DNA from 2 places in the Oliverpabstia sp. genome. Region 2 is predicted to be linked to the other one. Evidence: riboswitches for the same ligand, from Rfam matches in the RefSeq annotation. Region 2 holds a riboswitch; the other holds the start of a gene.

Region 1 (7,489 bases), on a different contig from region 2:
GCTACGGAATAGTTACAAGTATTCAAAGAAGACAGGAGGAATCATATGAGCGTTGTAATCGTAGGCGGACACGACCGCATGGTAGCACAGTATAAAAAAATCTGTAAATCCTATAAATGTAAGGTGAAAGTATTTACCCACATGGGAGCAGATTTCAACAAACAAATCGGATGTCCGGATATTCTGGTATTATTTACCAATACCGTATCTCACAAGATGGTGCGCTGCGCACTGGATGAGATCGACGGAAAACATACCGATGTGGTTCGCTGCCACACCAGCAGCGGAAACGCACTGACCGGGATTCTGGAAAACTGTTTTGCAAACTAAGAGGGATGTAACGGAGGAGAGACATGCTGGAAAGATATCTGATCGATCATTGTTCGCCCACACTGGCATCGTTGAAGACGGCTAATATGTTCATCTGTCCGTATGAGTCCGGTGAGAGTCTGGAGGAAGATGTGCGCAAGTGGAATCTGCAGATGAAGGATAAGGGACTTTATCTTACGATTCTTCGAAAAAACGATAAAAAAGCACTGGTTTATCTGTGCAGGCCACAGAGACTGGAGCAGGATCTTCATAAACCGGAAGTACAAAAGTTTCTGCGGGCGTGCGGATATCGGGGAGAACACTGGGAAGAGGCACTGACGGAATTGAAAGACAGATTACATATGTGTGAAAAATTCCCTCATGAGATTGGCTTGTTTCTCGATTATCCGTTGGTTGATGTGATAGGATTTATCCGTAATACCGGGAAAAACTGTAAGTGTTCCGGCTGCTGGAAAGCCTATGGTAATGCAAAAGAAGCAGAGAAAACATTCTGCAGATACAAAAAATGCAGAGAGATCTATTCCCGGCTGTGGGAAAATGGCAGGAGCGTTTTGCAGCTGACCGTAGCTGCTTAACCATAAAAACGGGGCATCCCGTAAATATCAGGAGGAATATAAAGATGAGTAAAGTAGCAGTTGTTTATTGGAGCAGTACAGGTAATACAGAAGCAATGGCAGATGCAGTAGTGGAGGGCGCAAAAGAAAAAGGCGCAGACGTAACACTGTATGAATGTGCCGATTTCCGCCCGGAACTGGTCGGAGAATACGATGCCATCGCGTTCGGATGCCCGGCTATGGGAGATGAAGTACTGGAAGAAGATGAATTTGAACCAATGTTTGACGGCTGCAAAGCTGAACTGAAAGACAAAAAAATCGCACTGTTCGGATCTTATGGATGGGGAGACGGTGAATGGATGAGAAACTGGGAGAAAAGCTGTAAAGAAGCAGGAGCGGTTCTGGCAACAGAGAGTGTCATCTGCAACGATATGCCGGATGATGCCGGCGTAGCAAATTGCAAGGAACTGGGCGCAGCACTGGCATAACGGCTTTGACAAATAAAACCGAGGACCTTATGGATTCTGCAAAAAGAACCCGTAAGGTCTTTTTTTATGGAAAATCTTAGGGTATAATCAAAACATCGACAGAAAAAGGAGCAGCAGGATATGACATTATCACAGTTACGCTATGCAATTACCGTGGCGGATTCCCGTTCGATGAATCAGGCGGCGCAGAAATTATTTATCTCCCAGCCAAGCCTTTCGGCGGCTATCCGGGAACTGGAAGACGAGGTGGGAATCGAGATTTTCCGGAGAACCAACCGCGGGATCCAGGTGACACCGGACGGAGAAGAATTTGTCGGATATGCCAGACAGGTCGTGGAACAGTATGCCCTGATCGAGGCACGGTATGTGGATAAAGAAAAAGTAAAGAAAAAGTTCGGCGTTTCCATGCAGCATTATTCGTTTGCGGTGAAGGCATTCGTGGAGATGGTCAGACGCTTCGGGATGGAACGGTATGAATTTTCCATCTATGAGACACAGACGTATGATGTGATTGAAAATGTGAAAAACTTCCGGAGTGAGCTGGGAATTTTATATCTGAATGATTTTAACCGGAAAGTACTGGGGAAGATCTTTGAGGAAAACAATCTGGAATTTCATGAGCTTTTTGACTGTCAGGAATACGTTTACCTGTGGAGCGGTCATCCGTTGGCAAAAAAGAAGGAGATTACTCTGGAGGATCTGGAAGATTATCCATTTCTTTCGTTTGACCAGGGGAGCAACAATTCGTTTTATTTTGCGGAGGAAGTGTTCAGTACGTATGAATACAAACAGTCGATCAAGGCGAATGACCGTGCGACGATGCTGAATCTGATGAAAGGACTGAACGGATATACACTTTGCAGCGGCATTATTTGCGAAAATCTGAATGGTTCGGAGTATTGTGCGGTAAAACTCTCCACAGAAGAAACCATGACGATCGGATATCTGAAACGAAAGGGGATTCCGTTAAGTTCGATAGGAAAGGAATATCTGAAAGAGATCAGTAAATATAACAATTAAGATAATTCATGGTGCAAAAACAAATACTCATATATAACTAAATGGAATACATGAAAATCTTGTGAAAACGGATTTTTTCTGTTAAAATGACATCTGCGTTACATTCAGGATATAAGTTGCAATAAGCATTGATAGAGAAAACGGTGTCAATCCGTTGCGGTCCCGCCACTGTGACAGGGAGCCGAGAACATGAGCCACTGGAAGAGAAAAATTCCGGGAAGGAGTTTGAGGTGATGAACTGAAGTCAGGAGAACTGCTTATATCTTTGAGATGTTTCTCACGGCTGATGAGAACTCTTAAAATATGATTAAGTGATTTTTCGGCATGATTTAGGTGCAAACCTGTCTTATGACTGTGGAGAAACCGAAAAACTGCTGCGTCAGAAATTAAGGGGACAGTCTGCATAAAGATACAGACTGTTTTTTCTATGCTATAAAACAGGAAATGGAAGACAACTGGAAACAAAACACAGGAGGAAAATCAGTGAAAAAAGGAAAGATACTGGCACTGCTGCTGGCAGGCGTAATGGCAACAACGGTACTGGGAGGCTGTGGAAGCAAAGGAAGTGACAGCTCTTCTTCATCATCAAAAGCTTCATCCGATGAGAAGGTTCTGAACTTCGGATGTGCAATGTACACCGACGGAAGCGTCAACACTGCAGGTGACGAGAACGGTGGCTGGAACGCGATGCGTTACGGAATCACAGAGACATTGTTCAAGTTCAACGACAACATGGAACTGGAACCATGGCTGGCAGAAAGCTATACCGTGAATGATGAACATACCGAATGGGTCGTTACTCTGAAAAAAGGTCTGAAGTTCTCTGACGGATGTGATCTTACCGCAAGCAAGGTAAAAGAAGCATACGAACATCTGAAAGAAGTAGGACCGTCCGGATCTGCAAAACCGGAAAAATATCTGGAGTTCGAGGCAACCATCGATGCAGATGATGAGGCAGGTACTCTGACAATCAAGACCTCACAGCCGTATGCCAACCTGATGGGACAGCTCAGCCATCCGACCATGGGTATCGTAGACGTAGAGCATACGGAGAACTTTGACAATGGTACCATCGGAACCGGTCCGTACATGATCGATTCTTTCAACGGTGTGGGTGTCGGTTATACACTGGTCGCAAACCCGAACTTCCGTGAAGAAGTACCTTATGATAAAGTAAACCTGCTGTATATGGGTGACAACTCTGCGAAAGCAATGGCACTGGAAAGTGGACAGGTTGACCTGGTAGAGAATATCACCAACGTAGCAGATATCCAGAAATTCCAGGATTCTGCTGACTATACTGTAGATATCGCTACAGGTGTGCGCTGTGGTTTTTCCTGGATGAACTTTGATGGCGTTCTGGGTAACAAGACACTGCGCCAGGCGATTCTGATGGCGATCGATTATGATACTATCTGTAATTCCAAGACGATCGGAGGACTGTATACACCGGGATTTTCTGTACTTCCATCCAACCTGTCCTATGGATATGAGAAACTGAACAATCCATACACCTATGATCCGGAAGGTGCGAAGAAACTACTGGATGATGCGGGGATTGTAGATACAGACGGAGATGGTATCCGTGAGATTGATGGAGAAAATATCAATCTGCGTTATATTTCTTATGAAAACCGTCTGCTGAATGAATTTTCTGATGCACATACCCAGTATCTGACAGAGATCGGAATCGGTGTTACTTCCGAGTACGGAAGTTCTGATGATCAGTGGAGTAAGCTGGCAGCACTGGATTATGATCTTAACAACAACAACTGGATTACCGTAGGAACCGGAGATCCGTTCGCTTACATGGCAAACTGGGCAACAGAAAGCACTTACTGTGCATATTCTAATCCGGAATACGATGCGTTATATCAGAAACTGAAAAGTGAGATGGATGAGGACAAACGTGCAGATCTGATTTTCCAGATGCAGCAGATTCTGATCGATGATGCGGCAGTTCTGATTGACGGATACTATAACTCCAGTATGATCTATTCCAAAAATGTAGGATATGCAAAGATTCATACCGCAGATTATTACTGGTTAAGTACGGAGATTGTTCCGGCAGAATAAAAAACTCTGGAAACGCCTGGTTGTTTTTACAACCGGGCGTTATGCCGTTGCATGCAAGGTAACATGTATTTTTTGGAAAAAGAAAGGTGTGAACGATTTGAATAAGAAACAAATACTCATGCGTCTGCTGCAGATCATCGTGGTACTGTTCGGTATCAGTTTTATTACATTCGGTCTGACCTATATGTCACCGGGAGATCCGGTACGAAACATGTATTCCGCCAACGGTGTAATGCCGACCGAGGAGATGGTAGAGCAGACAAGAGAAGAGATGGGATTAAATGATCCGTTTTTTGTACAGTATGGAAGATGGCTTGGCAACTGTCTGCAGGGAGATTTCGGGAAATCCTATTCCCTGAACAAACCGGTAACAGAACTTCTGGCAGAGAGACTGTGGCCGACCTTAAAACTGACACTGATGGCGATGTTGCTGATGCTGGTACTTTCTATTCCCCTCGGTATGGCATCTGCTTTGAAAAAAGATACCTGGATCGATTATCTGGTACGGGGGATCACGTTTATCGGTTGTGCGATGCCGAACTTCTGGGTGGGACTTCTTTTAATGATGGCGTTTTGTGTCTATTTCCAGATTTTTCCGGTAATCAGTTCTGCGGGAGACTTTAAGAGTCTGTTCCTTCCGGCACTGACACTGGCGATCGCGATGACCTCCAAATACACCCGTCAGGTGCGTACCGCAGTTCTTGATGAACTGAGCCAGGATTATGTGATCGGCGCCCAGGCGAGAGGAGTAAAATGGTCCAGAATCGTCTGGTTCAATGTATTCCCGAATTCTCTGCTTCCCCTGATTACCATGTTCGGTCTGTCCATCGGATCTCTGCTTGGTGGTACGGCAGTAGTAGAAGTTATTTTTTCCTATCCGGGCCTTGGAAACCTTGCAGTGTCTGCAATCACTTCCAGCGATTATAACCTGATCCAGGGTTATGTACTGTGGCTGGCGCTGATTTATATGGTGATCAATCTGATCGTGGATGCTTCTTATGTATATATTGACCCGAGAATGAGATTAAAGGAGTAATGAGTATGAAAAAGAAGAATTTTTTTGCACAGTATAAGCAGTTTACCTTTTTTCTTATTCTGGCTGTTGTGATTATTCTGATTGCAGTATTTGCCCCGGTTGTGAGCGGGGGTGTGGATCCGCTGAAAGGAAGCCTGGATGAAGCCCTTCTGGCTCCGAGCAAGGCACATATCTTCGGAACCGATAAGATGGGACGTGATATCTTTGCACGTGTGATTTACGGAGCGAGAGCGTCTCTGACAGCAACTTTTGGTGTAGTTGCACTGATTTTCTTTATCGGAACAACACTTGGCGTGATCGCCGGATATTTTGGCGGTATCGTGGACAGTATTATCATGCGAATCGCTGATATGATGCTGTCTTTCCCCGGTCTGGTTCTGGCACTTGCCGTAGCCGGTATCATGGGAGCAAGCATGAAAAATGCAATTGTAGCCGTTGTCGTAGTAAACTGGACAAAATACGCCCGTCTCGGACGAAGCCTGGTTCTGAAGATCCGTCACTGTGACTATGTGGAAGCAGCGATCGTAACCGGTTCTAAAACACCGTATATGATCTTACGTTATATGCTGCCGAACGCACTGCCGACACTGATCATCACGGCAGCTACCGATATCGGTGGTATGATGCTGGAACTGGCAGCTATGTCTTTCCTGGGATTCGGAGCAAAACCTCCGGCACCGGAATGGGGCTATATGTTAAACGAAGGAAGAGCATGTATTCAGTCTGCACCATGGATGATGATTTTCCCCGGGCTGGCAATTTTTGTTGTAGTTGTAGTCTTTAATATGCTGGGAGATTCTCTCCGGGATATTCTGGATCCGAAAGACGAGTCAGGAGGGCAGATATGGTAAATATGTTACAGTTGAAAAATGTGACCGTTTCCTATAAGAATGTACCTACCGTGCAGAATTTTAACCTGAATATGAAACAGGGACAGATCGTATCACTGGTAGGTGAATCGGGAAGCGGAAAGACTACCGTGATTCGTGCCGTTCTTGGACTTCTGGCAGGAGGTGGAGTGGTTTCCGGGGGAAGCATTACGTTTGAGGGAAAGGATCTGCTTTCCTATAACCGCGAAGAGTGGAGAAACCTGCGCGGCAGTGAGATCTCCGTGATCTTTCAGGACAGCGGTGCGATGATGAACCCGACAAGAAAGGTTGGAGATGTATTTGTTGAATATCTGCGCACCCACGAAAAAATCTCAAAAAAAGATGCCTGGGCAAAAGGCTGTGGGATGCTGGAAAAAATGAATCTTCCAAGCCCGGATAACGTGATGAAATCCTATCCGTTCCAGCTTTCCGGTGGTATGCGCCAGCGTGTGGGAATCGCGATGGGTATGTCCTATCAGCCGAAACTGCTGCTTGCGGACGAACCGACCTCCGCACTGGATGTGACAACACAGGCACAGATCGTGCGCCAGATGATGGAACTGCGCGATGATTACGGAACCAGTATCATCGTGGTGACGCATAACCTCGGAATCGCAGCGTATATGTCTGATTATATCGTGGTTATGAAAGACGGAAAAATGGAAGATCAGGGAACGAGAGAATATATTCTGCATGAGACCCGAAATGCATATACCAGAAGCCTTCTGGGTGCCGTTCCTTCCGTGGGAGGTGAGAGATATGTCTGAATCAAAAGAAGTAATCCTGGAAGCAAAACATGTGACCCAGCGTTTTCGTACTACAGACGGACGGACATTGCTTGCCAACAACGATGTCAATCTGAAGTTTTATAAAGGAGAGACACTGGGACTGGTAGGAGAGTCCGGCTGTGGAAAAAGTACTTTTATGAAATTTCTGGTATCTCTCGATATCCCTTCCGAGGGTGAGATCCTGTACCGTGGAAAAGATATCACAAGATTAAAGGGAGAAAAATTGCGTCAGAACCGCCAGAATATTCAGATGGTTTTTCAGGATCCGACCACATCCTTTAATCCGAAAATGAAGATCCGTGATATCATATGCGAACCGTTACTGAAC
Region 2 (7,489 bases):
AAATATTCTTTTGTGGATACAGGATCACTTCCGCTGGGAGGGCATGAACTGGTTCTGGAAAGGAATCACATCCCTGGGAAACGGTGGATGGTTCTGGATCGTATTATGTATCCTGATGGTTGTACTTGCCAAAATCTCCGGAGAAAAATGTTCAATAAAAAATGAAAACTGTTTCCGGGCAGTAATCGGAAGAGCCGGCTGGTATGGTCTGTTGTCGATGGGAGCCGGTGCACTGATCACCAATGTGTGTCTGAAAAATCTGGTAGCACGTCCCCGCCCCTATGAAGTGGTAGAGGGACTGGTGCCGCTGATCGACAAACCGACGGATTATTCATTCCCGTCGGGACATACCTGTGCATCGTTTGCCTGTGCGCTGGTGTTGTACCGGATTCTACCGAAAAAATACGGTGTACCTGCATTGATCCTGGCATCACTGATCGCATTTTCACGCCTGTATGTGGGTGTGCATTATCCAACCGATGTGCTGGGAGGCATGTTTGTCGGAATCTTTTCTTCCTGTCTGGTTCTGTGGATCGGAAAGAAGAGGACGAAGAAATAAGAAAATCTTAAAAGAAACGTAATTGTCTGCCCGTGTGGTGTTCTTTATAATAAGAGAGAAAAGAACGCCATCCGGGCAGAAAGAGGTTTAGAGGGGAATGGGAAAGAAAATATTGAAATTGTTACTGTATCTGATGGCAGTGGTCGGAGTGCTCATCTGGCTGGACAGTACAGCAGGACTGACGGAAGAAGGGGCATTGATTATTTTTGGCATTGCATTATTGATGTATTTTGTGATGAAACTGATCGGCTTTTTGACAAAGAGACACAGAATAAGAAGAGAAAGAGCGCGGAAAGCCAGAAGAAAACGTGAGTTGCGGGAAGTAAACAATTACAGGGTAAAACAGGAAATATCCGTTGCAGCGACAGCGGCATCACAGGCAAACCATCGGAAACAGCAAAAAATACATAATCAAAGCGGTCATAAATTTCATATGACACGGAAAAGAATAGTCTGGACCGTCGGTTTGCTGGTCACATTCTGCATCGTTGTGCTGGCAGGGAAAACCTGGATCCGGCAGCACGAGCAGATTCCGGAGAGCCTTCTTAACATGGAAGAAAAATATCCGGAGGCTACAGATTTTGTAAAAAATTATCCGAAGCGAAGACACTATCAGACTATAGATATTTCATCCGAAGTGGAAACTGCCAGAGAAAACAGTGAGATACCGTATTTTTTGCAGTGGGATGAACGCTGGGGGTATGAAACCTACGGCAGCGATTTCCTTGCTGTCACCGGCTGCGGTCCAACCTGCCTGTCCATGATCACCTGTGGTCTGACCGGCTCCGAAACATGGAATCCCCTGACCGTAGCTCAGTTTTCAGAAAAAGAGGGTTATTACGTACCGGGTGAAGGAACCTCCTGGTCGCTGATGACCGAAGGTGCCAACAACCTGGGCCTCACAGCAGAAAACATCCCGGTAACACAAGAAAACATCCTTGCCGCCCTGCGGTCCGGCATCCCCCTGATCTGTTCCATGTATCCGGGTGATTTTACCTACACGGGTCACTTTATCGTTCTGACCGGTATTGATGAAAACGGTGCAATTACCGTTAACGACCCAAACAGCCCCGCCAACACCCAAAAACACTGGTCCATGACCGAAATATTACCACAGATCCGTCAAAGCTGGGGATACCGTACCTGAACATACGGTATCCCTTTTTGTATATAAAGATATGAGTGTCAAAAGGTCTTCTGCCACTCATTTGATACTACGGATTGCTCCGCAGCTTAGCTGTTCCCGCAATCCTCTCAATATTCGCAATTCGCTGATTGACTACGCAAATCGCTACCGCCTCTTTCGCGTCTGTCTGGAAAAAAATTAAAAATTATTAGCACTCCCTCTTGACGAGTGCTAAAATATGTGTTATATTGCAACTAGAACAAAGAAAACAATGTGTTCCAAAAGGAGGGACGCTTATGAATATCAGCAAATTTACGCAAAAATCATTGCAGGCTGTTCAAAATCTGGAAAAGACCGCATATGACTTCGGTAACCAGGAGATCGAGCAGGAACATTTACTGTACAATCTGCTTCATCAGGAAGATAGTCTGATCTTAAAGATGATTGAAAAGATGGAAATTAACAAAGAACATTTTCTGGACAACGTGGAAAATGCACTGAACGCCAGAGTCAAAGTATCCGGCGGACAGCAATATATCGGACAGTACCTGAACAAGGTACTGGTAAGCGGCGAAGACGAAGCCAAAGCCATGGGAGATGAATACGTTTCCGTAGAACATCTGTTTCTGGCAATGCTCCGTTATCCGAGCCCGAGTATCAAAAAACTGTTCCAGGAATATGGAATCACAAGAGAACGCTTTTTACAGGCGCTGAGCACTGTAAGAGGAAACCAGAGAGTTACTTCGGATAATCCGGAAGCAACTTACGATACACTGGAAAAATACGGTCAGGATTTGGTAGAGCGTGCGAGAAATCAGAAGCTGGATCCGGTCATCGGCCGTGACAGCGAGATTCGAAATGTGATTCGTATTCTTTCCAGAAAGACAAAAAACAATCCGGTACTGATCGGTGAGCCAGGTGTAGGTAAAACGGCAGCCGTAGAAGGACTGGCACAGCGAATCGTCCGTGGCGATGTACCGGAAGGTCTGAAAGATAAAACGATTTTTGCTCTGGATATGGGTGCACTGGTAGCCGGTGCAAAATACCGTGGTGAATTCGAGGAACGTCTGAAAGCCGTTCTGGAAGAAGTCAGAAAGAGCGAAGGTAAAATCATTCTGTTTATCGATGAACTGCATCTGATCGTCGGAGCAGGAAAAACCGACGGTGCGATGGATGCCGGCAACATGTTAAAACCGATGCTTGCCCGTGGAGAACTGCACTGTATCGGTGCTACCACACTGGATGAGTATCGCCAGTACATTGAAAAAGATGCCGCATTGGAACGTCGTTTCCAACCGGTAATGGTAGATGAACCTTCTGTGGAAGATACCATATCCATCCTTCGTGGACTGAAAGAGCGGTATGAGGTATACCATGGAGTAAAGATTACCGATGGTGCCCTCGTTGCAGCAGCTACACTTTCCAACCGTTATATCTCCGACCGATTCCTGCCGGATAAGGCTATCGATCTGGTAGATGAAGCCTGTGCACTGATCAAGACCGAACTGGATTCTCTTCCGGCAGAACTGGATGAGCAGCAACGTAAGATCATGCAGATGGAGATTGAGGAAGCAGCACTGAAAAAAGAGACCGACAAGCTAAGTCAGGAACGTCTGGCAGATCTGCAAAAAGAACTGGCAGAATATAAAGATGCATTTTCCGTACAGAAAGCACAGTGGGAGAATGAGAAACATTCTGTAGAGAAACTTTCCACATTGCGTGAACAGATTGAAGATCTGAATCGTCAGATCCAGGTGGCACAGCAGCAGTATGATCTGAATAAAGCAGCGGAACTGCAGTACGGCGAACTGCCGAAACTCCAAAAACAGTTGGAGATTGAAGAAGAGAAAGTGAAAAACGAGGATCTTTCTCTGGTACATGAGAGTGTTACCGATGAAGAAATTGCGAGAATTATTTCCCGTTGGACCGGTATCCCGGTGGCGAAACTGACCGAGGGAGAAAAAACGAAGATTCTAGGTCTTGAAGATGTCCTTCATAAACGTGTGATCGGACAGGATGAAGCGGTAACGAAAGTGACCGATGCGATCATCCGTTCTAAAGCCGGTATCAAAGATCCTACAAAACCGATCGGATCATTCCTGTTTCTTGGACCTACCGGTGTCGGTAAGACAGAACTTGCAAAAACTCTGGCACAGACGTTGTTTGATGATGAGAATAATATGGTGCGAATCGACATGAGCGAGTATATGGAGAAATATTCTGTATCCCGTCTGATCGGAGCACCTCCGGGATATGTAGGTTATGAAGAAGGAGGTCAGCTGACGGAAGCTGTCAGAAGAAAACCGTACTCGGTAGTACTGTTTGATGAGATTGAGAAAGCACATCCGGATGTATTTAACGTACTGTTACAGGTACTGGATGATGGCCGGATCACGGATTCTCAGGGACGTACCGTTGACTTCAAGAATACGATTCTGATCATGACTTCCAACATCGGTTCTTCCTATCTGCTGGATGGCATTGGGGAAGATGGAAGTATCAAACCGGAAGCAGCAGAGATGGTACAGAACGACCTGCGTGGGCATTTCCGACCGGAGTTTCTGAACCGTCTGGATGAGATCATTATGTTCAAACCATTGACCAAAGACAATATTGGTGGTATCGTAGACCTGTTAATGGCAGAGCTGAACAACCGTCTGGCAGATCAGGAGATTCATATCCGTCTGACAGCTGCGGCAAAGAACCACATCATCGAAGGTGGGTATGATCCGGTATATGGCGCACGTCCATTGAAACGTTATCTGCAGAAATATGTGGAAACACTGGCTGCAAAGATGATTCTTGGTGGAAAAGTCGGTCAGGATGATACAATCGTTCTGGATGTAACGGATGGTGAGTTGACAGCTTCTGTACAGTCTGTATAAAGGAGTTTTGAGATGATACCGAACGATCCGGTGATGTTGCTCAGTTATGTAAATACGCAGCTGAGAGATTATTATTCCAGTCTGGATGCTCTTTGTGAGGATAAGGGTATTGGAAAAGAAGAACTGGTGGAGAAGATGAAGTCCATTGAGTATGTGTATGAGGTGGATCGAAATCAGTTTGTGTGATAAGGGAAGCATTCCTGCAAAAAAAAGTAGGAGTGCTTCTTTTTTTGATAAGCCATTTAAACAAAGTATTGACAGAAAGTTAACATAGTGCTAATATACTTCTTGTATAAATTCCATAGTAACATATCAAGTGCACCTGCGAACATAGTTCGTCGGTGAGAGAGGGAATCAGGTGTGAGTCCTGAGCGATCCGGTCACTGTAATCAGGGAGGAAAGCCCGGTAGGATCCATTGTACCGCAAGGTATGAGAAGGAGGGCCGACTGTTGATCTGTAAGTCAGGAAACCTGCTTGTATGTCGTAAGGTTAAAACTTCCGAGTAAAGTTTTACATCCTGTTTGTAGTAAAAATGAGATGTCAGCTTTCTGTCGGGGAAAAGACATCTTTTTTATATATTTACAAAAACACGAACTTATGGAATGATCGAAACAGGAGCGTAGTGTTTCGAGACCTTGACTATTTGAATTTATGCACGATTAAACGACAGGATGAACAGAATCCTGTTTCTGTAGATCTACTGTATCATTTACCTCCGCAACCAAGTGATATAGATTCCTCTTGGATCTTGTGCAGAAGCAGGATGGTTTCATCCGGTTAGCCTTGAAAATGGAAGCCTGAAAAGGCTTCTTTTTTTGTGCTTTTCACGTGAAAAATCTGCAACATATGGCTGCATAGAAAAATAACTTTTGCAATTGAAAGCACCGGAACTTCATGGTACACTGAGATAGTAAAGTAACTGTAAAAACAGCTACGGAAAACAAAAATGGAGGCAATAAAATGGAGGGTTTTACAACGAAAAAACAGCAGTTTGCAACGGTATGGAAGATGCATACTGCAGGCGATGCACAGTGGTATCCGGCGCAGGTTCCGGGAACTGTGTATACAGATCTGTTAAGAAACGGACAGATGGAAGATCCGTTCTGGAAGGACAATGAATACAGAGCACTGGATCTGATGGAAAAAGATTATGAGTATGAGACCGTGTTTGAGGGAACCGAAGCACAGGAAGGCGAGAGACAGTGGCTTCGCTTTGAAGGTTTGGATACGATCTGTGATATCTATCTGAATGAAGAAAAAATCGGTAATACATATAACATGCACAGAACCTGGGAGTTTGATGTAACAGGAAAGGTGAAAGCAGGAGAAAATATCCTGCGTGTGTATTTCCATTCTCCGCTGGAGTATATTAAAGAAGCTTACGAAAAACAGCCGACACACGGAAGTGAAGATGCGATGGATGGCTTTGTGCATATCCGCAAAGCACACTGCATGTTCGGATGGGACTGGGGTGCTCATCTGCCGGATGCGGGAATCTTTCGTCCGGTATATCTGCTGACGATGACCGAAGGCAGAATAGACAGCGTGTATATCCGTCAGGAACACGAAGAGGGAAAAGTAACCCTGCATTTTGATGTGAGCAGAAACCCGAAAGAGGATCTCAGAAAAGAGATCCCGGTGGGAAAAGAGGCAGATGGCTATACCTATGAAGTAACTGTGACAGCACCGGATGGTACAAAGATCATTGCAAAAGATACCCCGGAGGATCTGGTGATCGAACAGCCGAAGCTCTGGTGGCCAAACGGTGTGGGCGAACAGCCATTATATGAAGTGAACGTAACGCTGGCAAAAGACGGACAGCCGGTGGACAGATGGACAAGAAAGATTGGTCTTCGCACGATGACGATGGATATTCATCCGGATGAGTGGGGCGAGAGTTTTGCTCATCAGGTGAACGGAAAGGATATCTTTGCCATGGGTGCAGACTATATCCCGGAAGATCATCTCCTGGGGCGTGTGACACCGGAAACTACAAGAAAACTGTTGGAACAGTGTAAGGCAGCCAACTTTAACGCAGTCCGCGTATGGGGCGGCGGTTACTATCCGGAAGACTGGTTCTATGATCTGTGTGATGAACTGGGACTGATGGTATGGCAGGACTTTATGTTTGCATGTGCAGTCTATGATTTGACACCGGACTTTGAGGCGAATATCCGGGAAGAATTTATTGATAATGTAAAAAGATTACGTCATCACGCATCCCTGGGACTGTGGTGTGGTAACAATGAGATGGAAATGTTTGTAAAACAGGGCGAGTGGGTAACCAAACCGAGCGAGGTGCGCGATTATCTCTTCATGTACGAGCGCGTGATTCCGGAGATTCTGAAAAAATACGATCCGGAAACCTTCTACTGGCCTGCAAGTCCGTCTTCCGGCGGATGCTTCGATGATCCGTCAGATCCGAACCGTGGAGATGTGCATTACTGGGATGTATGGCATGGAAACAAGCCGTTCTCGGATTACCGGAATTACTATTTCCGCTATGCAAGTGAATTTGGATTCCAGTCCTTCCCGTCTTTTGAGACAATCAAAACTTTTACCGATGATCCGGCAGACTGGAACATTTTCTCTTATGTTATGGAAAAACATCAGAGAAATGCAGGCGCAAACGGAAAGATCCTGAATTATCTGCAGCAGACATTCCGCTATCCAACCGAATTTACCACGTTATTATATGCTTCCCAGATGTTGCAGGCAGAAGCTATCAAGTACGGGGTGGAACATTTCCGAAGAAACAGGGGCAGATGTATGGGTGCGATCTACTGGCAGTTAAATGACTGCTGGCCGGTAGCTTCCTGGGCATCGGTAGATTATGAGGGAAGATGGAAAGCCCTGCATTATTATGCAAAACGGTTCTTTGCACCGGTGATGGTATCCTGTGAAGAACAGAACTGGAT

What was found. Region 2 has a riboswitch for cobalamin ahead of MSA64_RS07600 (beta-mannosidase). Riboswitches for the same ligand answer to the same signal wherever they lie in the genome.
Region 1: it holds a riboswitch for cobalamin, as region 2 does, so the genes downstream of both, MSA64_RS06405 (ABC transporter substrate-binding protein) here and MSA64_RS07600 (beta-mannosidase) in region 2, are expected to answer to the same signal.

The regions. Positions count from the first base shown of each region.
Region 1 is NZ_JALFPR010000092.1:1,050-8,538, forward strand. It holds gene MSA64_RS06385 (DUF2325 domain-containing protein) at 46-330, shown strand; gene MSA64_RS06390 (DUF3793 family protein) at 354-905, shown strand; gene MSA64_RS06395 (flavodoxin) at 950-1,372, shown strand; gene MSA64_RS06400 (LysR family transcriptional regulator) at 1,493-2,392, shown strand; cobalamin riboswitch at 2,489-2,667, shown strand; gene MSA64_RS06405 (ABC transporter substrate-binding protein) at 2,876-4,468, shown strand; gene nikB (nickel ABC transporter permease) at 4,557-5,504, shown strand; gene nikC (nickel transporter permease) at 5,510-6,355, shown strand; gene MSA64_RS06420 (ABC transporter ATP-binding protein) at 6,349-7,140, shown strand; gene MSA64_RS06425 (ABC transporter ATP-binding protein) at 7,133-7,489, shown strand, end outside.
Region 2 is NZ_JALFPR010000107.1:21,019-28,507, forward strand. It holds gene MSA64_RS07580 (phosphatase PAP2 family protein) at 1-559, shown strand, start outside; gene MSA64_RS07585 (C39 family peptidase) at 657-1,706, shown strand; gene clpB (ATP-dependent chaperone ClpB) at 1,982-4,570, shown strand; gene MSA64_RS07595 (DUF4250 domain-containing protein) at 4,583-4,756, shown strand; cobalamin riboswitch at 4,868-5,062, shown strand; gene MSA64_RS07600 (beta-mannosidase) at 5,532-7,489, shown strand, end outside.